3 linked regions of the Parabacteroides chongii genome follow. The protein of the gene in region 3 interacts with the protein of the main gene of each other region in a pairwise test. Links are inferred from orthologs where the notes say so. Each region holds a gene or a part of one and is shown on either strand. Other genes may lie near its edges.

What was found.
Region 1: the proteins of P3L47_RS15275 (region 3) and P3L47_RS19450 interact in binary tests that used the Escherichia coli proteins (3 or more experiments, as listed by UniProt). The link is inferred for Parabacteroides chongii from one-to-one orthologs.
Region 2: the proteins of P3L47_RS15275 (region 3) and groL interact in binary tests that used the Escherichia coli proteins (3 or more experiments, as listed by UniProt). The link is inferred for Parabacteroides chongii from one-to-one orthologs.

The regions. Positions count from the first base shown.
Region 1 is NZ_CP120849.1:5,088,533-5,094,326, forward strand. Bases 2,820-5,794 are described here. They hold P3L47_RS19450 (Nramp family divalent metal transporter), read left to right. Parts: upstream 2,820-3,667; coding sequence 3,668-4,921; downstream 4,922-5,794. Other genes in these bases: P3L47_RS19445 (sensor histidine kinase), read left to right, coding at 2,820-3,545; P3L47_RS19455 (DedA family protein), read right to left, coding at 4,908-5,561; P3L47_RS19460 (glutamine--tRNA ligase/YqeY domain fusion protein), read left to right, coding at 5,692-5,794. Outside these bases: P3L47_RS19435 (TolC family protein), read right to left, coding at 1-623; P3L47_RS19440 (sigma-54-dependent transcriptional regulator), read left to right, coding at 874-2,226; more of P3L47_RS19445, read left to right, coding at 2,229-2,819. UniProt on the Escherichia coli protein: H(+)-stimulated, divalent metal cation uptake system. Involved in manganese and iron uptake. Can also transport cadmium, cobalt, zinc and to a lesser extent nickel and copper. Involved in response to reactive oxygen.
Region 2 is NZ_CP120849.1:2,977,244-2,982,914, reverse strand. Bases 1,501-4,352 are described here. They hold groL (chaperonin GroEL), read right to left. Parts: upstream 3,821-4,352; coding sequence 2,180-3,820; downstream 1,501-2,179. Other genes in these bases: P3L47_RS10980 (co-chaperone GroES), read right to left, coding at 3,854-4,123; P3L47_RS10990 (AraC family transcriptional regulator), read right to left, coding at 1,501-2,080. Outside these bases: P3L47_RS10995 (DUF6383 domain-containing protein), read right to left, coding at 1-922; more of P3L47_RS10990, read right to left, coding at 1,181-1,500; P3L47_RS10975 (glycoside hydrolase family 30 protein), read right to left, coding at 4,378-5,671.
Region 3 is NZ_CP120849.1:4,090,474-4,096,089, forward strand. What follows is about bases 1,692-4,488. They hold P3L47_RS15275 (nucleotide exchange factor GrpE), read left to right. Parts: upstream 1,692-2,696; coding sequence 2,697-3,281; downstream 3,282-4,488. Other genes in these bases: P3L47_RS15270 (DUF4136 domain-containing protein), read right to left, coding at 1,692-2,478; dnaJ (molecular chaperone DnaJ), read left to right, coding at 3,319-4,479. Also shown: P3L47_RS15265 (endonuclease MutS2), read right to left, coding at 1-1,036; more of P3L47_RS15270, read right to left, coding at 1,051-1,691; P3L47_RS15285 (catalase), read right to left, coding at 4,572-5,616. UniProt on the Escherichia coli protein: Participates actively in the response to hyperosmotic and heat shock by preventing the aggregation of stress-denatured proteins, in association with DnaK and GrpE. It is the nucleotide exchange factor for DnaK and may function as a thermosensor.

The sequences.
Region 1 (5,794 bases), 1.0 Mb from region 3 along the record:
GTATTAAGCAAATTCTGCTGGTGGGTCAGATTGTAATCGTTGGCTGCTACCTGCGCTTCTATCTGTGCCACATCTGCTTTACCTTTCAATCCCAGCTCCTCCTGACGGCGTGTTTTATACAAGATACGGCTATTTTCTTCTAATTGTTCAGCAGCTAGTTTAACTGTTCCCTGGTAATATACCACATCCATAAAAGCCTGCATCGTATTGATTGCCAGGTCGTCTTTTTCCTTTTGGATATCATTCATACCTAACTGACGGTTTGCTTTTGCCATACGCCACTGGTTGACTAACTGCCCTCCGTTAAATATAGGAATAGAAACATTCAGACCATATCCGTTATTGAAAGTAGATGTATTATTATACACGTTAGTCTCCGGGTCAATCGAACGTCCGAAACTGTATTGCGCTCCTACACTTGCACTCATAGACGGGAAGAAAGAGGCTACAGAGGAATTTAACTCTGCTTTATAAGAATCACTGGTATAAGTTTGTTTCTTCACTTTCGGACTGTTTTCAACGGCATAATGCATGCATTCATCCATTGTCCAGAGCTTTTCCTGGGCCACGGCGGCTGTTGCCAGGCTAAACGAAAGAATCGATGTAAATATTATCTGTTTCATTTTTGTGTTATTTTCTGCCAATAGAAAGGCAAAGACTGTGCCAAACCATTTAAGACATTGCTTATCAACCTATTGACAAAACAGATATTTTTCCAATGTGTAAAAAAATTAGACAATGGTGTATAAATATTAGACAGCCGGTATTTCTTCGTTTCCTCCTCCTATTTTATCTGTCTAAATATTAGACACTGGTTAGGAAGTATAAAACCGAACCTGTATCTTTGCACTAAATATATACATATTATCATATATGGCTAAACAAGGCACCATACTGGTCGTAGACGACAATAAGGGGATTCTTACCGCAGTACAGATGCTGTTAGGCACCTGTTTTGAGAAAGTGATAACTATCTCTACCCCAAACAAAATCAAAACAACCCTGCATAATGAAAACGTAGACGTTGTTTTACTCGATATGAACTTCAGTGCCGGTATCAATACCGGAAATGAAGGGCTTTTCTGGCTTTCCGAAATAAAGAAGGAAGACCCGTCGGTACAGGTTGTTCTCTTCACCGCTTATGCTGATATAGACCTGGCGGTAAGGGGAATCAAGGAAGGCGCTACCGACTTCGTTGTCAAACCCTGGAATAACGCCAAGTTACTGGAAACGTTGAAAACGGCTTATGATATCCGGACAGCCAACAAGAAAGGTATTCCTCACGAAAACAGCAAACTGGTTGTCTCGAAGGAAAGCGGTATGTTTTGGGGCGAAAGCAATGCGATGCAGCAACTCCGCAACCTGATCGAGAAGGTGGCAAAAACAGATGCCAACATCCTGATCACCGGAGAGAACGGAACCGGTAAGGAAATGCTGGCAAGAGAAATACATATGTTGTCGAACCGTAAAAAAGAAGCCATGGTTCCAGTAGACATGGGCGCCATCACCGAAACGCTGTTCGAAAGCGAACTGTTCGGCCATATGAAAGGTGCTTTTACCGATGCCCGCGCCGACCGTCCGGGAAAGTTTGAAGCAGCCAACAACGGGACCCTTTTCCTGGATGAGATAGGGAACCTCTCCTACCATCTGCAAGCCAAATTACTGACTGCCCTACAACGCCGCAGCGTAGTACGAGTGGGAAGCAACACGCCTATTCCGGTCAATATCCGCCTGATCTGTGCGACAAACCGCGACCTGCAGGATATGGTACAGAAAGAACAATTCCGCGAAGACCTTTTATACCGTATCAATACGATACATGTGGAAATACCGTCCCTCCGCGACCGCCCCGAAGATATCGTGCCGCTGACAGAGATATTCCTCGCTAAATATTGCTCTATTTACGGAAAATCATCCATGCGCCTGAATGCGGACGCAAAGGAAAAACTGAAACAACAACCCTGGTTCGGTAATATCCGCGAATTGGAGCATACCATCGAAAAGGCAGTGATCATTTCCGAAGGAGAAACGCTCGACAGCTCGGATTTCGATTTTCCCCGTAAGAAAGAATCTCCTCTGAAAGAAGCTACCACATTGGAAGAAATGGAATACAACATGATCAAAAATGCCATGGATAAATACAATGGCAATCTTTCGCTCGTTGCCAGCCAGCTGGGTATTTCACGTCAGACACTGTACAACAAAATCAAACGTTACGAGCTGTAATAATGTTAAAAGGTATCTATCATAGCCTGACTTTCCGGCTGGGTCTGTTCGGTATATTTACCGGCTGCGGGACCTACTTCGCCATGACCCGGCAATGGGAATGGCTCATTCTCATTCTTATCGGCTGGCTCTATTCCATGCGGATGATGAGCGAGTTATTCAAACGTAATGCCCAGAAAGTTGCCTTTATGTTCGATGCGATCGACAACAGCGACTATGCATTCCAATACGCCACCCGCGGACGTTCATCCAACGACAAGCTAGTCAGCGAATCACTGAACCGTATCACCCAGATTCTGTTCCAGGCAAAAGCAGATGCCGTCCAAAAAGAGAAATATTATGAGTTGATCATGAATTCGGTCAATACCGGCATCATCGTACTGGACGATACCGGCAATATCTTTCAGACCAACAATGAAGCACTCCGCCTGCTGGGGCTTTCCGTCTTTACCCATGTCAAACAGCTGGCACGCATCGACGACAAACTACAAGCCACAATCGCCAATATTCTCCCGGGGGATAAACATCAGATATCATTCGTAAACGAACGCGGCACGGTCAACCTGTCTATCCGCGTCTCCGAAATGACCCTGCAGGAAAAACACGTACGTATCCTGGCAATCAACGATATCAACAGCGAACTGGATGACAAGGAAATCGATTCATGGATACGCCTGACTCGTGTACTGACTCACGAGATCATGAATTCCGTCACTCCTATTACTTCGCTGAGTGACACCTTATTATCCATCCATGAGGATGCCGACAGCGATATACGGAACGGACTGGAAGTGATCAGTACGACCGGCAAGAGCCTGATATCGTTCGTTGAATCGTATCGCAAGTTTACCCATATCCCAACCCCTGAACCGTCGTTGTTCTATGTGCAGAAATTCGCGGAACGGATGATAAATCTGGCCCGCCATCACAACAAATTCCCCAATATAACGATTAATATACATATAGAGCCGGCCGACCTGATCGTTTACGCTGATGAGAAACTGATCACGCAGGTTGTACTGAACCTGCTAAAGAACGCCATGCAGGCCATCGGCAGCGAACAACCGGACGGACGAATTGAACTGAACGCATCTTGCAATCCGGATGAATCCGTGATCATCGAGGTCAGCAACAACGGTCCCTGCATCCCGCCGGAAGAAGCGGAACATATCTTTGTCCCGTTCTTCACCACCAAAGAAGGCGGCAGCGGTATCGGGTTATCTATCTCGCGACAGATCATGCGACTGTCGGGTGGCAGTATCGCGTTGAAGAGCAATCCGGCTATAAACAAAACGTCGTTTATTCTGACGTTCCCATAAAAGGAAGTTGCTCATGAAGCATGAGCCGACTGGTGCAGGTCTTATGAGCCGAGGCGCTCACGTTGCATGAAAAGATTAAACAAGACACTGTAAGTATTAAAAACAAAAAGATAAGACAAGACATGAAACTTTTAGACAAACTCAAAATCAATCACAAACCTCGTTCCGGAGGATTAGACCTTTTGAAATATATTGGTCCCGGTTTATTAGTCACTGTCGGATTCATCGACCCGGGAAACTGGGCAACCAACCTTGCCGCCGGATCCGAATTCGGTTATGCCCTGTTATGGGTCGTTACCTTTTCATCCATTATGCTGATCATCATCCAGCACAACGTTGCCCATCTGGGGATCGTCACCGGACTTTGCTTATCGGAAGCGACCAACAAATATATGCCCCGTGCACTCAGCCGGCCTATTCTAGGATCGGCAATGCTTGCCAGTATATCTACCTCACTTGCGGAGATACTGGGTGGAGCCATTGCTTTACGAATGCTGTTCAGCATACCGATAAAGGTCGGTGCCGTGATCGTTACGGTGGCCTGTCTGATCATGCTGCTCAGTAATACATACAGCAAGATCGAACGCTGGATCATCATGTTCGTTTCCATCATCGGATTGTCTTTCTTATACGAGCTAGCCCTGGTCGATGTAAACTGGGGACAGGCTGTCGTGGGATGGGTAAAACCTTCTTTCCCCGAAAATTCAATGCTGATCATCATGAGTGTGCTCGGTGCCGTTGTCATGCCGCATAACCTGTTCCTGCACTCGGAAGTGATTCAGAGTCGCGAATGGAACCTGGAAGATGAATCCGTTATCAAGAAACAATTGAAATATGAATTTTACGATACGCTCCTGTCGATGGTGATCGGCTGGGCAATCAATTCGGCGATGATCATCCTGGCAGCAGCCACTTTCTTCAAGGAAAAGATTACCGTGGACGAACTGGACCAGGCACAGCAATTGCTGGTTCCGCTGGTCGGAAACAATGCAGGCGTTATCTTTGCCGCCGCCTTATTGCTTGCCGGTATTTCCTCGACGATCACATCCGGAATTGCCGGAGCATCCATCTTTGCCGGTTTTTACGGGGAGGCATACAATCACAAAGACTTACACTCCAAACTGGGGGTTATTCTTTCGTTCGTTCCGGCATTGCTTATCATCTTCCTGATCGGCGACCCGTTCAAAGGATTGATTCTTTCGCAGATGTTACTCAGCGTACAGCTTCCCATCACCGTCTTTTCGCAGGTATATCTTACCTCCAGTAGAAAAGTGATGGGGCAATATGTCAATTCACGTTCGACCACCATCCTGTTGCTGTTGCTGGGAACCATGGTGACCGTATTGAATATCGCCTTGCTGATCAGCTTGTTTTAACAAAATATTTATTCCGGACTATTTCAATCACTCCCGGCAGGATGGAGATAAAAATGATGAGGACAATCAGCAGTTCCAGATTCTTTTGAACGATCTCCATTCCGCCGAAGAAATAGCCGGCATATGAAAACAGGGCCACCCAGACAATCCCTCCAACGATATTATACGAAGCGAAATGACGGTAATTCATATGCCCCATCCCCGCCACGAACGGTGCGAACGTACGCACAATGGGAACGAAACGGGCTAGGATAATGGTTTTCCCTCCGTGCTTTTCATAAAATTTATGCGTTTTCTCCAGATAACTCTGTTTAAATATTCTCGAATCCGGTTTACTGAACAGCCTTTCACCGAAGAACCTGCCTATTATATAGTTAGAGGCATCTCCCAGTACGGCCGCGGCAATCAGCACCAGTACGATCAGATGCACATTCATCGGGTTACCCGGCAAAGCCGCCAGCGCTCCCGCCACAAATAACAACGAATCACCCGGAAGAAAGGGTGTTACTACCAATCCTGTTTCACAAAAAATGATCAGGAACAAAATGGCATATATCCAAATGCCGTAGGCTGACACAAGCGCTGCCAGATGGGTGTCGATATGCAGCACGAAATCAATCAGGAGATTGAAGTATTCCATACAAATGTATTATAATCTGTTCGATAAAATTAAGCCACAAATATAGGAAAAAACTTGTATTGCTATGCAGCGAATAAAGAAATCGCTACCTTTGTTCCGTTAATAAGGAAATAACATATTTATAACAGATATGAGCGATATCAAAACGAACGAAGAAGAAGGCAAAAAGAGCCTGAATTTTATTGAAGCAAATGTTGAAAAAGACCTGGCAGAAGGAAAGAACGGCGGACGTA
Region 2 (5,671 bases), 1.1 Mb from region 3 along the record:
ATAACCCTACAGCCGGATCATCAGAAAGACCTAATTTCTTTCTATTAGCTTCAACACCTACTGCAGTATTAACACTCGGGAAATCCGTGTCATTATAATCTTTTGCAGTAAATGCATTCGCTAAGAACGGGCTAACTGTTTTAGGAGCAACAGCAGAAGCAATAGTGAATTTTCCACCATACTGGAAATCAACTACATTGTTCAGATCAGCCGCTTTCAAAACGATACCACCAGCTAATACAGGTTTCAACGTTACAGCATCAGTGATAGATACTACACGGTCACCGGCAACTTTCTTAGAATATTTAACTGCGACAATTTCATCATCCTGGTTTTTCTGCAATACAACAACAGAATCCTGATTGTTAAAATAAGAATAAACAGGAGCCAACTTGAAATTGTCAGTCTGCACATCTGTTGTATACCAACTCCAATCTGTCAGACAACCTTCAAGAATACTTGTTGCTTCATCTGTGTCAGATGTTTTTTTCGGAGCATCACCATCAAATACAGCTGCATTAACATGTGCATAAACCAGTTCAAGGTTTGTTTCTTTGTTTACAAAAGTATAGCTGTAACCGCTAGTGAGGTCACCTTTTACCTTTATAGACCATAAAGAAGCATTGATAGGAGCATCTTCCACAGCAACCAACTTCAAATTCAATTCTCCGGTAGTGTAATTACGAGTCTGGATCAATACTTTTCCATCTGCATCTGCGTCTGTCAACTGATACAATTTGTTTGTATCAAAACGGTTAACACCATCACCTGTTTCAGCGCTGGCAGTTGCAGTTGGGCGCAGTTCAATACCGTGACCAATTTCATTTACATTGGTATGTACGGCAGTTGTACCTTGCGCGAAAGCTCCAAGACTAGTTGTCAGCAGGGCGCCGACAAAAAGAGTAGAAAACTTTTTGTTCATAATCAAATAATTTAATTAGTAATAAAATATAAAGTTCTAATAAATCTATCTTATAATAAAAATAAAGCTCGACAACGGATATCATTTAATCCCGTCGGTGCATACTTCGCACCAAAAACATAGCACAAAGATACATATCTTTTTTAGTTAGACTATTTTTTTGATATCTTTTTTTCCCTTTAACCTTGCTTTCTTATCCTATTCCAAGCTTAAAAAGGACAAATGACAGGTTTTCACGTACAACCTTCATCATTCCTATCAAACTATCCCGTGCTCCGACTCCCGTTTCCGGTATTCGGAAGGCGAGAGGCCCATCACTTTCGTGAAAGTACGCGAAAAGTAAGCGGGCTCTTCAAAACCAAGCTTAGTAGATATCTCATTCAGTTTCAAGCCAGTCAGTACAATATACTGGCAAGCCTTCTGGATCTTCAGCCGGATAAAATAACTGATCGGTGCCACACCTGTTTCTTTTTGAAACAGCATAGAGAAATGAGACGGGGAATACTTGAAATAGGCCGCCAACTGATCCAACGTAAGGTTTCGCTCGACATGCTCATTCATATAATGGATCACCCGCGAAGCAAAAGAATACTCCTTATGGTTAGGCAAATTTATATAACGATACTGTTCCAGATATAAAAAAGAGGTAAGGAACATATAAAGACACATGGAAGAATAAACCATATATTCCTTTATATACCCCATCGAGAAACAGGCATATATCTCCTCGAACAATTGTATCCGATCCTGAAGACGTGAATATTCCCCCGGAAGGATCGATCCGGGTATAGGAGTGGACGGCAGAAACTGGTCACTCAGTTCTCCCATAAAGTGAACCCAATAAATAGTCCACGGATCAGTCTCCGAAGCACCAAAAGAATAAGGAACATTCGGGGGAATAATAATGTATTGGTTCTGCCTGACGGGATACGTCTTTCCATGAACCGTATACCAGCCCTCCCCTTCCGTACAGTAGATAAGCATGGCATAGTTGCATCCCTTATCCTTTTGTACGTAATGGTACTTGACTTTCGGGAAGAAACCGATCTTACGGACATACAAATTACCTATAAGCGGTTCTCGACTATACGTTTCAAGCAACTCGTCCGGCAAAGAGACGAATCGTTCTCCTTTGAATCCTTCTTTAATCTTTATCACTATACATTATTATATATGTAAACCGCAACAAATATAATAAAAAAACGGCCACTTCCTTTTTCGGAAGCAGCCGTTTATAATTTATCTTATGGGACGAGATTACATCATGCCGCCCATTCCGCCACCCATACCCGGGTTCATCGGAGGCATAGCAGGACCTTCTTCTTTCTTTTCAGCAATTACACATTCTGTTGTCAGGAACATACCAGCGATAGAAGCTGCATTTTCCAAAGCAACACGAGTAACCTTAGCCGGGTCGATTACACCTACTGCGCACAGGTTTTCATATTTGTCTGTACGAGCATTGTAACCGAAGTCACCTTTACCTTCTTTTACTTTCTGAACGATAACGGCACCTTCTTTACCAGCATTGGCAACGATCTGACGCAACGGTTCTTCGATAGCACGTTTAACGATTTCGATACCTGTTGTTTCGTCTTCGTTTTCGCCCTTCATTCCTTCCAATGCTTCGATAGCACGGATGTAAGCTACACCACCACCAGGAACTGTACCTTCTTCGATAGCAGCGCGGGTTGCATGCAAAGCATCGTCAACACGGTCTTTCTTTTCTTTCATTTCCACTTCAGAAGGAGCACCTACGTAAAGAACAGCTACACCACCTGCCATCTTAGCCAGACGTTCCTGCAGTTTTTCTTTATCATAATCGGAAGTAGTGTTTTCGATCTGAGTCTTGATCTGACCGATACGAGCCTGGATAGCAGCTTTGTCGCCTGCACCGTTAACAATGATAGTAGTATCTTTGTCTACAGTGATCTTTTCGGCAGTACCCAACATATCCATTGTAGCACCTTCCAGCTTCAAACCTTTTTCTTCGGAGATAACAACACCGCCTGTCAGGACAGCAATATCTTCCAACATGGCTTTACGACGGTCGCCGAAGCCCGGAGCCTTCACTGCACAGATCTTCAGAGAACCACGCAGACGGTTCACTACCAATGTAGCCAATGCTTCACTGTCGATATCTTCAGCGATGATCAACAGAGGACGTCCGCTCTGAACAGCCGGTTCAAGAATAGGAAGCAGGTCTTTCAATACAGAGATCTTCTTGTCGTAGATCAGGATATACGGATTTTCCATCTCGCATTCCATCTTTTCTGTATTTGTTACGAAGTACGGAGAGATGTAACCACGGTCGAACTGCATACCTTCCACTACGTCTACTGTAGTTTCAGTACCTTTAGCTTCTTCCACTGTGATAACGCCTTCTTTCTTCACTTTTTGCATAGCTTCTGCAATCAGCTTACCGATAGTTTCGTCACCGTTGGCAGAGATTTTAGCAACGTGTTCGATCTTTTCGAACTGGTCGCCTACTTCTTCAGCCTGGTCGGCGATCTTTTCAACCACTTTGGCAACGGCTTTGTCGATACCGCGTTTCAAGTCCATTGGGTTAGCACCTGCTGTAACGTTCTTCAGACCAACACCGATGATGGATTGTGCCAATACAGTAGCAGTAGTAGTACCGTCACCTGCATTGTCGTTAGTCTTGGAAGCCACTTCTTTAACCAACTGTGCACCCATGTTTTCGAACGGGCAAGCCAATTCAACTTCTTTTGCAACCGTTACACCGTCTTTTGTAATGTGAGGAGCACCGAATTTCTTTTCGATGATCACGTTACGGCCTTTCGGGCCTAATGTTACTTTTACTGCATTTGCCAGTTCGTCCACACCTTTCTTCAAAAGGTCGCGGGCATCCATATCGTACTTAATTTCTTTTGCCATGATTATATTATTTTTTTATTGTCCGTTAATGAATTAGATAATAGCTAAGATATCAGACTGACGCATGATCAAATACTTTTCACCGTCCAGTTCGATCTCTGTTCCTGCATACTTTCCGTACAGTACAGTATCGCCACTCTTCACAACCATTTCTTCATCCTTTGTTCCGTTACCTACGGCAACAACTTCACCTTTTAAAGGTTTTTCTTTTGCTGAATCAGGGATAATGATTCCGCCAAGTGTCTTTTCTTCTGCTGCAGCCGGCTTGATAAGCACTCTGTCTGCTAATGGTCTAATGTTCATCTTTGATATATTTTTAATGTTAATAATATTATGTTTTACTATGAATTTCTAATTCACGTTTACTCCTATGCGAAATCTGTGCCAAATTTACTGACAGGAAAAAGACTGACAATTTTGCATAAACAGACCGGTAGATACACCGACATGACTGACAGGATGACTATACATTCCGCCCTCCATGCTTCCCGACTAGAACAAAAGTAACAGTATGGTAGTTCATAAGCAGCCACCTTTTAACCTAAAGCTAGTAATATTTAGTCTATCTGCAGCGTGGCAAAGGAATGCGCAGACAGTACGGGTTGGTAGACACGACCGTCGATTTCGACAGATACCTGGCGGTCTTCATTCCCCTCGTTTGCCAAAGCGACAACTATACTTTTATCGGGATTGACAAAAGCCATCAGATTGCTGTACCGGCCGGTGGTTTCGAGCTTCCGGGCACCAGGCTGAACGTAATGGCTCAGATGTTTCATGACATAATATTCGGGGGTATAACGGAAGGTTTTCGTATCGGGATCGACAACGACCAACGAATTTTGCGCCCATCCCCAACGGCTGATGCCGCCTTTGTCGAGCGAGATATTCCAGTACATATATGCCGAGGCTCCGTTATCCAGGTAATGACGCATCAGGTTCCAGGAATAGACGGCACCGCTCCAGTCGTTCTTACCGTCGCCGCATTCCTGCTCCGTCTGGTAGAGTTTCATAGCCGGATAGCGTTCGTGGATTCCTTTGATGGCTCCTTTCCCTGCCCATTGGAAACCGACACCGCTGATATATTTTCCGCTTGCCGGATCAGTCAGGATAGTATCGACCAGGGCTTCGTTGCCACGCTCCATGGTTCCGAACATGACTTTGACATCCAGCTCCTTCATAGCCGGACCGAGGTAGTTGCCGACAAAGTTAGCCAGCGAGGCAGCCGTCCAGCAACAGCTGGGAAATATCTGTGCCGAGTTAAATTCGTTCTGCGGCATGACGGCAAAGATGTCGATGCCTTGTTCGCGGTAGGCTTCGATGAATTTGGAGAAATAAAGGGCGTACGCTTGCAAGTAAAGCGAATCCTGGATAAACATGTCCGTGCCTTCGTAACCGACTTTATCGGCAGGCAGGCCGTTGCGGTATTTCTCGTTATAGGCTTCGCCGGTATAGGCGGAGGCGTAATGCTTATTGTGTTTCATCCAGGATGGAGGACACCAGGGGGAAGCCCAGATACTCAGACCGGGATTGTATTTTTGCGCACCTTTGATGAAAGGGATCAACGTCTGCTGGTCGTTGGCGATGGTGAAATATTGCATGTCGAAATCACCGTCGGTTTCGTTGTACGAGTACCAGTCGCGGGAGAAGTCATTGGCTCCTACCGGCATACGGCAGATGGTAAAGTTTGCCCCTATCTCGGGGAAGAAGAGTTCTTCGAGGATTTCTTCACGGACTGTCGGGTCGAGTTTACTCAGAGAGATCCAGCCCAGTTCGTTGAAACAGGCACCGAAGCCGTCTATCTTCTGGAGTTTCTTTCCGGTATGGACAACGGCGTCGATGTCGGGAATGGTA
Region 3 (5,616 bases):
GTCCGGAAATGATCAGTATGCGTTTCTCTTCGGTCAAAGTGATATCGAGCGGAATAACCTGTTTGTCCTGTTTCTGTAGGGAGAGGTAAAGCAGCGGATGGACGGCACGCGCCCAGTCTACTTGCTGTATATTCTCGACCACCGGCTTGATCCCTTTCACTTGCTCTGCAAAAAGAGCTTTGGCACGGATAAAATCGATATCCGCCATAAACTCATACGATTGCAGGATATCCGGCACCATGGGACGTACGATATTGGTAAATTCCGTCAGGATCTTCATGATCTCCCGGCGTTCGTCGCCTTCCAGCTCCCGTACCCGGTTATTGGCTTCCACGACCACTTCCGGCTCGATGAAGACCGTTTTACCGCTTGCCGACTCATCATGCACGATACCCTTAATCTTCCTTTTGAAAGCCGGAGCGACAGGGATCATCAGACGACCGTCACGCATGGTCGGCGTCACGTCCTTATCGACCACACCTTCCGATTGGGCGTTTCGCAGGATGGATTGCAGGCTGCGGGAAATACCGCTCATCGTTGCCGTGATCTCTTTTCGGATCTGTGCTAGGGTAGGCGAGGCATTGTCTTTCACTTTCCCGAACTTGTCGAGAATGGAGTCGATCTTTCCGATCAGCTGCGGAAACACCAGTATGTCACCCGCCAATGCCGTCAGGGCAGGATAAGCGATTTCTTCCTCGTCTGTCGGACGGAAGAAACGGACGATATCGTTGATGGTCTGCAGCGAACGCTTCAGGTCGAACAGCTCCTTTTCATCCAGCCAGGTCCCTTCAGGGCGTATTCTTTTCAGTGAATAACGCACATCGAAAAAGAAACTGGCAGGAAACTCCACTTCTCCATGCAGGATACGGACAAATTCATCTGTCTGTTCCAGGCGTTCAATAACGGTTGTATAATCGGCAGAGAATTCCATCTCTGCGACCCGCTCTTGTCCCAGCGGGCTTAAACATTTATCGGAAATTAAACGGCGAACTTTATCGAACCCCGTTTTTTGTTCAAAGTTTTGTGGGTATATCACGTTAATTTATATGCTTATTTTATCTCCACCGTAACCTCTCTGCGGATAGTAGGGCGGACGATGATTTCCATTTTGTTCTTGCCCCGTTTGATATCGAACGTACAGGCATTGTTTCCTGCCGGATTGACATAGGGAGCATAATAAAATAAGTAGGAGAAGGCTCCTACATTGCCGGAACTTTGTAAAGCGTCGGCTACTTTAGGGTAGTTGAATGTATCCCAGTACATACAGCGTTTGAAACCATTGGCATCCGTGAACTGTGTTTTGGGGTCACGGTATTTCATTGTTTTGGAAATGAAGTTCTTATAGCCTGCTGTAAATTCTTCGGCGGAATAATTCATCTTGTTATCGTTGATCCTCTCGATCACATCTCGCGGACGCAGTCCGGCTGCATAAGCCGGCGAATTACGGTCGACGTCCGTAATCAGTTCCAGGCGGTCGATGTCATAGCTGATACCTGTGTAATTATAGGTCTTTTGATTGACCTTATATAATACGTTCCTGCCGTATTTTACATACGGATACTGCATCAGCATCAACGGCACATGTACACGGGCATATTCTTCCAGTTTGTAGGAGTCTTCCAGCAGTTCGTTTGCTTCGCATTCCCATAGGATACGTCCCGGAACAAAAGCCTGGTCGATCATGCGGAATCCGAATTGCAGCAAATATTCCGCTTCCGCTTCTGCAGCCGAATTACCCAGGAACGGGAATGTATCCATTTTACTCAACGTATAATTATAACGATAGGTCGGTTCCTTCTCTATCATTATTTTGTTCACTCCCTTGAAATTGGGATTCTTATCGAAGAAGTAGAATGTTTGTATCAGGATATCCGGCTGGGTGATGTCTACCACCATGCCTTTCTTGGTCATTTCCTTTTCGATACATTCGTTGATAGCCGTTTCCAGTTTCCGGTTGTTTTCGTCGATCGAAGCGAAAGCAAATGTCTTGAACTTGCCAAAGCTGACAGAATCCGGTGTTACTACGGTCTTGAACGGACAGGTGAAGTTCCGTTCGCTGGTAGTCTCCAGGCTGTACATGGAAAAAGCCGATGCCAGCTGATCTTCCGTGATCGAGTTGACCTTCTTGCAATCTTTCTTTACCATCACCTGCTTGGTCGGTACGGCAAGATTGGAGATAGTCAGTATCACATCGTTTTTACCGGCAGGATTCAATAGCTCCTCAATTTCCTGCGGAGAGACTTCAGCCGATTGCACTCCGTCTATTGCTTCCAGGATGTCACCCTGTTTTACTCCTGCAAGTTCTGCCGAAGAATAAGGGATAACCCCTGTAACAACGGGTTTATATTTTCCCCAGTTATTACTTTGACTGATATCGTAAGTAAATCCTAATCTACAGATCGACGCGTTCCGGTTCTGTGCATAGCCGGTTAAGATTGCAAACAACAGTAATATGGATAAAACAACTCTTTTCATCATGCCAGTAATTCTATTATAGTATTAATAATACCTGTTTATACCTAAATGTATAGGCAAAGGTAAAGATATTTTTGTTGAGTATGAATAGTTGGCAGCATATTTGATGTTATTCCGGTGTATGATCATCGGGATAACTTTTTCTACATACAGAATGTTAGTAGATGAAGGTTGTCGTATTATGCTGACAATTAGGTAATAATAAAAAAATTAAGATAGTTATGAGCAAGATGAATTTTAACGGAAAGAAAGAAACGGCTGGAAAGAATGAGTGTCAGAACAACGAAGAAGCGACAAATTTGCAGCAGGAACAGGAAAATGCGGCAGAAGAATGTGCGCAGACTGACATTGTGACCGAAGAACTGGAAGAGTTGAAAAAGAAGTATAACGAATTGAACGACTCTCATCTTCGTTTGATGGCAGAATTCGACAATTACCGTAAACGTACTTTGCGTGAAAAGGCAGACCTGATCAAGAATGGTGGTGAAGCCGCCCTGAAGAACTTGCTTCCGGTTGTAGATGATTTTGAACGTGCATTGCAGAACATCCGCAACTCGGAGGATGTGGAAGCCGTGAAAGAAGGAGTAGAGCTTATCTATTCCAAATTTATGGCTTATCTGGCCCAGCAGGGAGTAAAAGCTATTGAAGCGGTAGGTCAACCATTCGACACCGAAATGTTTGAAGCTGTAGCTACTATTCCTGCTCCGGAACCTGGCTTGAAGGGAAAGATCCTGGATTGTGTACAGACCGGTTATACTTTGAATGATAGAGTGCTTCGTCACGCTAAAGTAGTAGTAGGAGAATAAGCAACATGCCGGAGAGCAAATAACAACAAATACAAAGATGGCTAAAAGAGATTATTACGAAGTGCTGGAGGTGTCAAAAACCGCCACAGTAGAAGAAATTAAGAAAGCATATCGAAAAAAAGCGATCCAGTTCCACCCGGACAAGAACCCTGGTGACAAGGAAGCAGAGGAGAAATTCAAGGAAGCTGCCGAAGCGTATGACATACTGAGCGATGCACAGAAACGTCAGCGTTATGACCAGTTCGGACACGCCGGAGTAGGAGGTGCCTCTCAGGGGGGTGGCTTTGGTGGAGCCGGAATGTCAATGGAAGATATATTCTCTCAGTTCGGAGACATCTTTGGCGGACACTTTGGCGGATTTGGCGGTTTCGGTGGTTTTGGCGGTGGCTCACGTGGCGGCCGTCGTGTGAACCGTGGGTCAGATTTGCGTGTGAAGGTAAAGCTGAACCTGAAAGAGATCGCTAACGGAGTGGAAAAGAAGATAAAGGTTAAGAAATATGTTCCTTGTAGCAAATGCCACGGGAGTGGTGCCGAGGATGATCATAGCAGCAAAACCTGTGATACATGCCATGGTAGTGGTGTAGTAACACGTGTTGCCAATACGATCCTGGGGCAGATGCAGACGCAGTCTACTTGTCCGACTTGTGGGGGTGAAGGAAAAATCATCACAAAGAAATGTAGTGAATGTAACGGTGAAGGTATCATGCGTGATGACGACATCATTACAATCAATATTCCGGCTGGTGTTGCAGAAGGTATGCAACTGTCGATGAGTGGTAAAGGAAATGCTGCCCGTCATGGAGGTATAAACGGTGACCTGTTGATCCTGATCGAAGAAGAGCCGCATCCGGAATTGATCCGTGATGAGAACGATTTGTTATATAATCTGTTACTCAGCGTACCTCAGGCTGCCTTGGGAGGAAATGTTGAAGTTCCGACTATCGATGGTAAGGCGAAGGTGAAAATCGAACCAGGTACACAACCGGGTAAAGTACTTCGTCTGCGGAACAAAGGACTTCCTTCGGTGAATAGTTACGGGACAGGCGACTTGTTGGTTAATGTAAGTGTATATATCCCGGAAACGTTGTCCGCATCAGAAAAAGAAACATTGACCGGTTTGGAAAACTCACCTAACTTCCAGCCGAACCGTACGATGAAAGAGAAGATATTCAGCAAATTCAGGCATATGTTTGATTGATTTCTTTCAAAATAAAATGAAGAATGCCCCTTTACCATCCGGTATCGTGGGCATTCTTTTTTTGAACAGAGCTTATCAAGGGGTTGCTTAAACTATCTTGTTTCTTTCAAAGCATCTTCCAGGCTGATGCCGAGTGCATCGGCAATACCTTTGCCATAGGCCGGATCGGCTTTGTAACAGTTGCGTACGTGACGTTGCTGGATGAACAATTCGGCTCCACCGATCTGACGGGCAGTGTTTTCGAACAGGAGCTGCTGTTCGTCGGCAGGCATCAGACGGAAGAGGTCGCCCGGCTGGCTGTAATAATCGTCATCGTATTCGCGTTCGTTGTAATTGTAGATATCGCCGTTGGCTTTCAAAGGCGGTTCTTTCTTTTCGGGAGAATCCTGCCATTCGCCGTAGCTGTTAGGTTCATATCCTTTGGCAGAACCGTAGTTACCGTCTACGCGCATAGCTCCGTCGCGATGGTAAGCATGGAAAGGACAACGAGGTCTGTTTACCGGTATTTGTTCAGAGTTTACACCCAGGCGATAACGCTGTGCGTCACCATAAGAGAACAGACGGCCCTGAAGCATTTTATCCGGAGAGAAACCGATACCTTCTATCGTATTGATCGGGTTGAAGGCAGCTTGTTCCACATCTGCGAAATAGTTTTCCGGATTACGGTTCAGTTCGAGGATACCAACGTCGTGCAGCGGGAAGTCGCCGTGCGGCCATACCTTTGTCAGGTCGAACGGATTGATACGGTAGTTTTCTGCCTGTTCTTCCGTCATCAGCTGGATCTGGAATTTCCATCTGGGGAAATCACCTTTTTCAATGCTTTCAAACAGGTCACGCTGGTGCGATTCACGGTCTTTTGCGATGATCGCTTCCGCTTCCTGGTCGGTCAGGTTCTTGATTCCCTGCAATGTTTTCAGGTGGAACTTCACCCAGATACGTTCGTTCTTGGCATTGATAAAGCTATATGTATGGCTACCGAAACCGTGCATGTGGCGATAAGAATAAGGGATACCGCGAGAACTCATGGTAATGGTAACCTGGTGTAATGCTTCCGGAAGCAATGTCCAGAAATCCCAGTTGTTGTTTGCACTGCGCATGTTTGTTTTCGGATCTCTTTTGACGGCGTGGTTAAGGTCG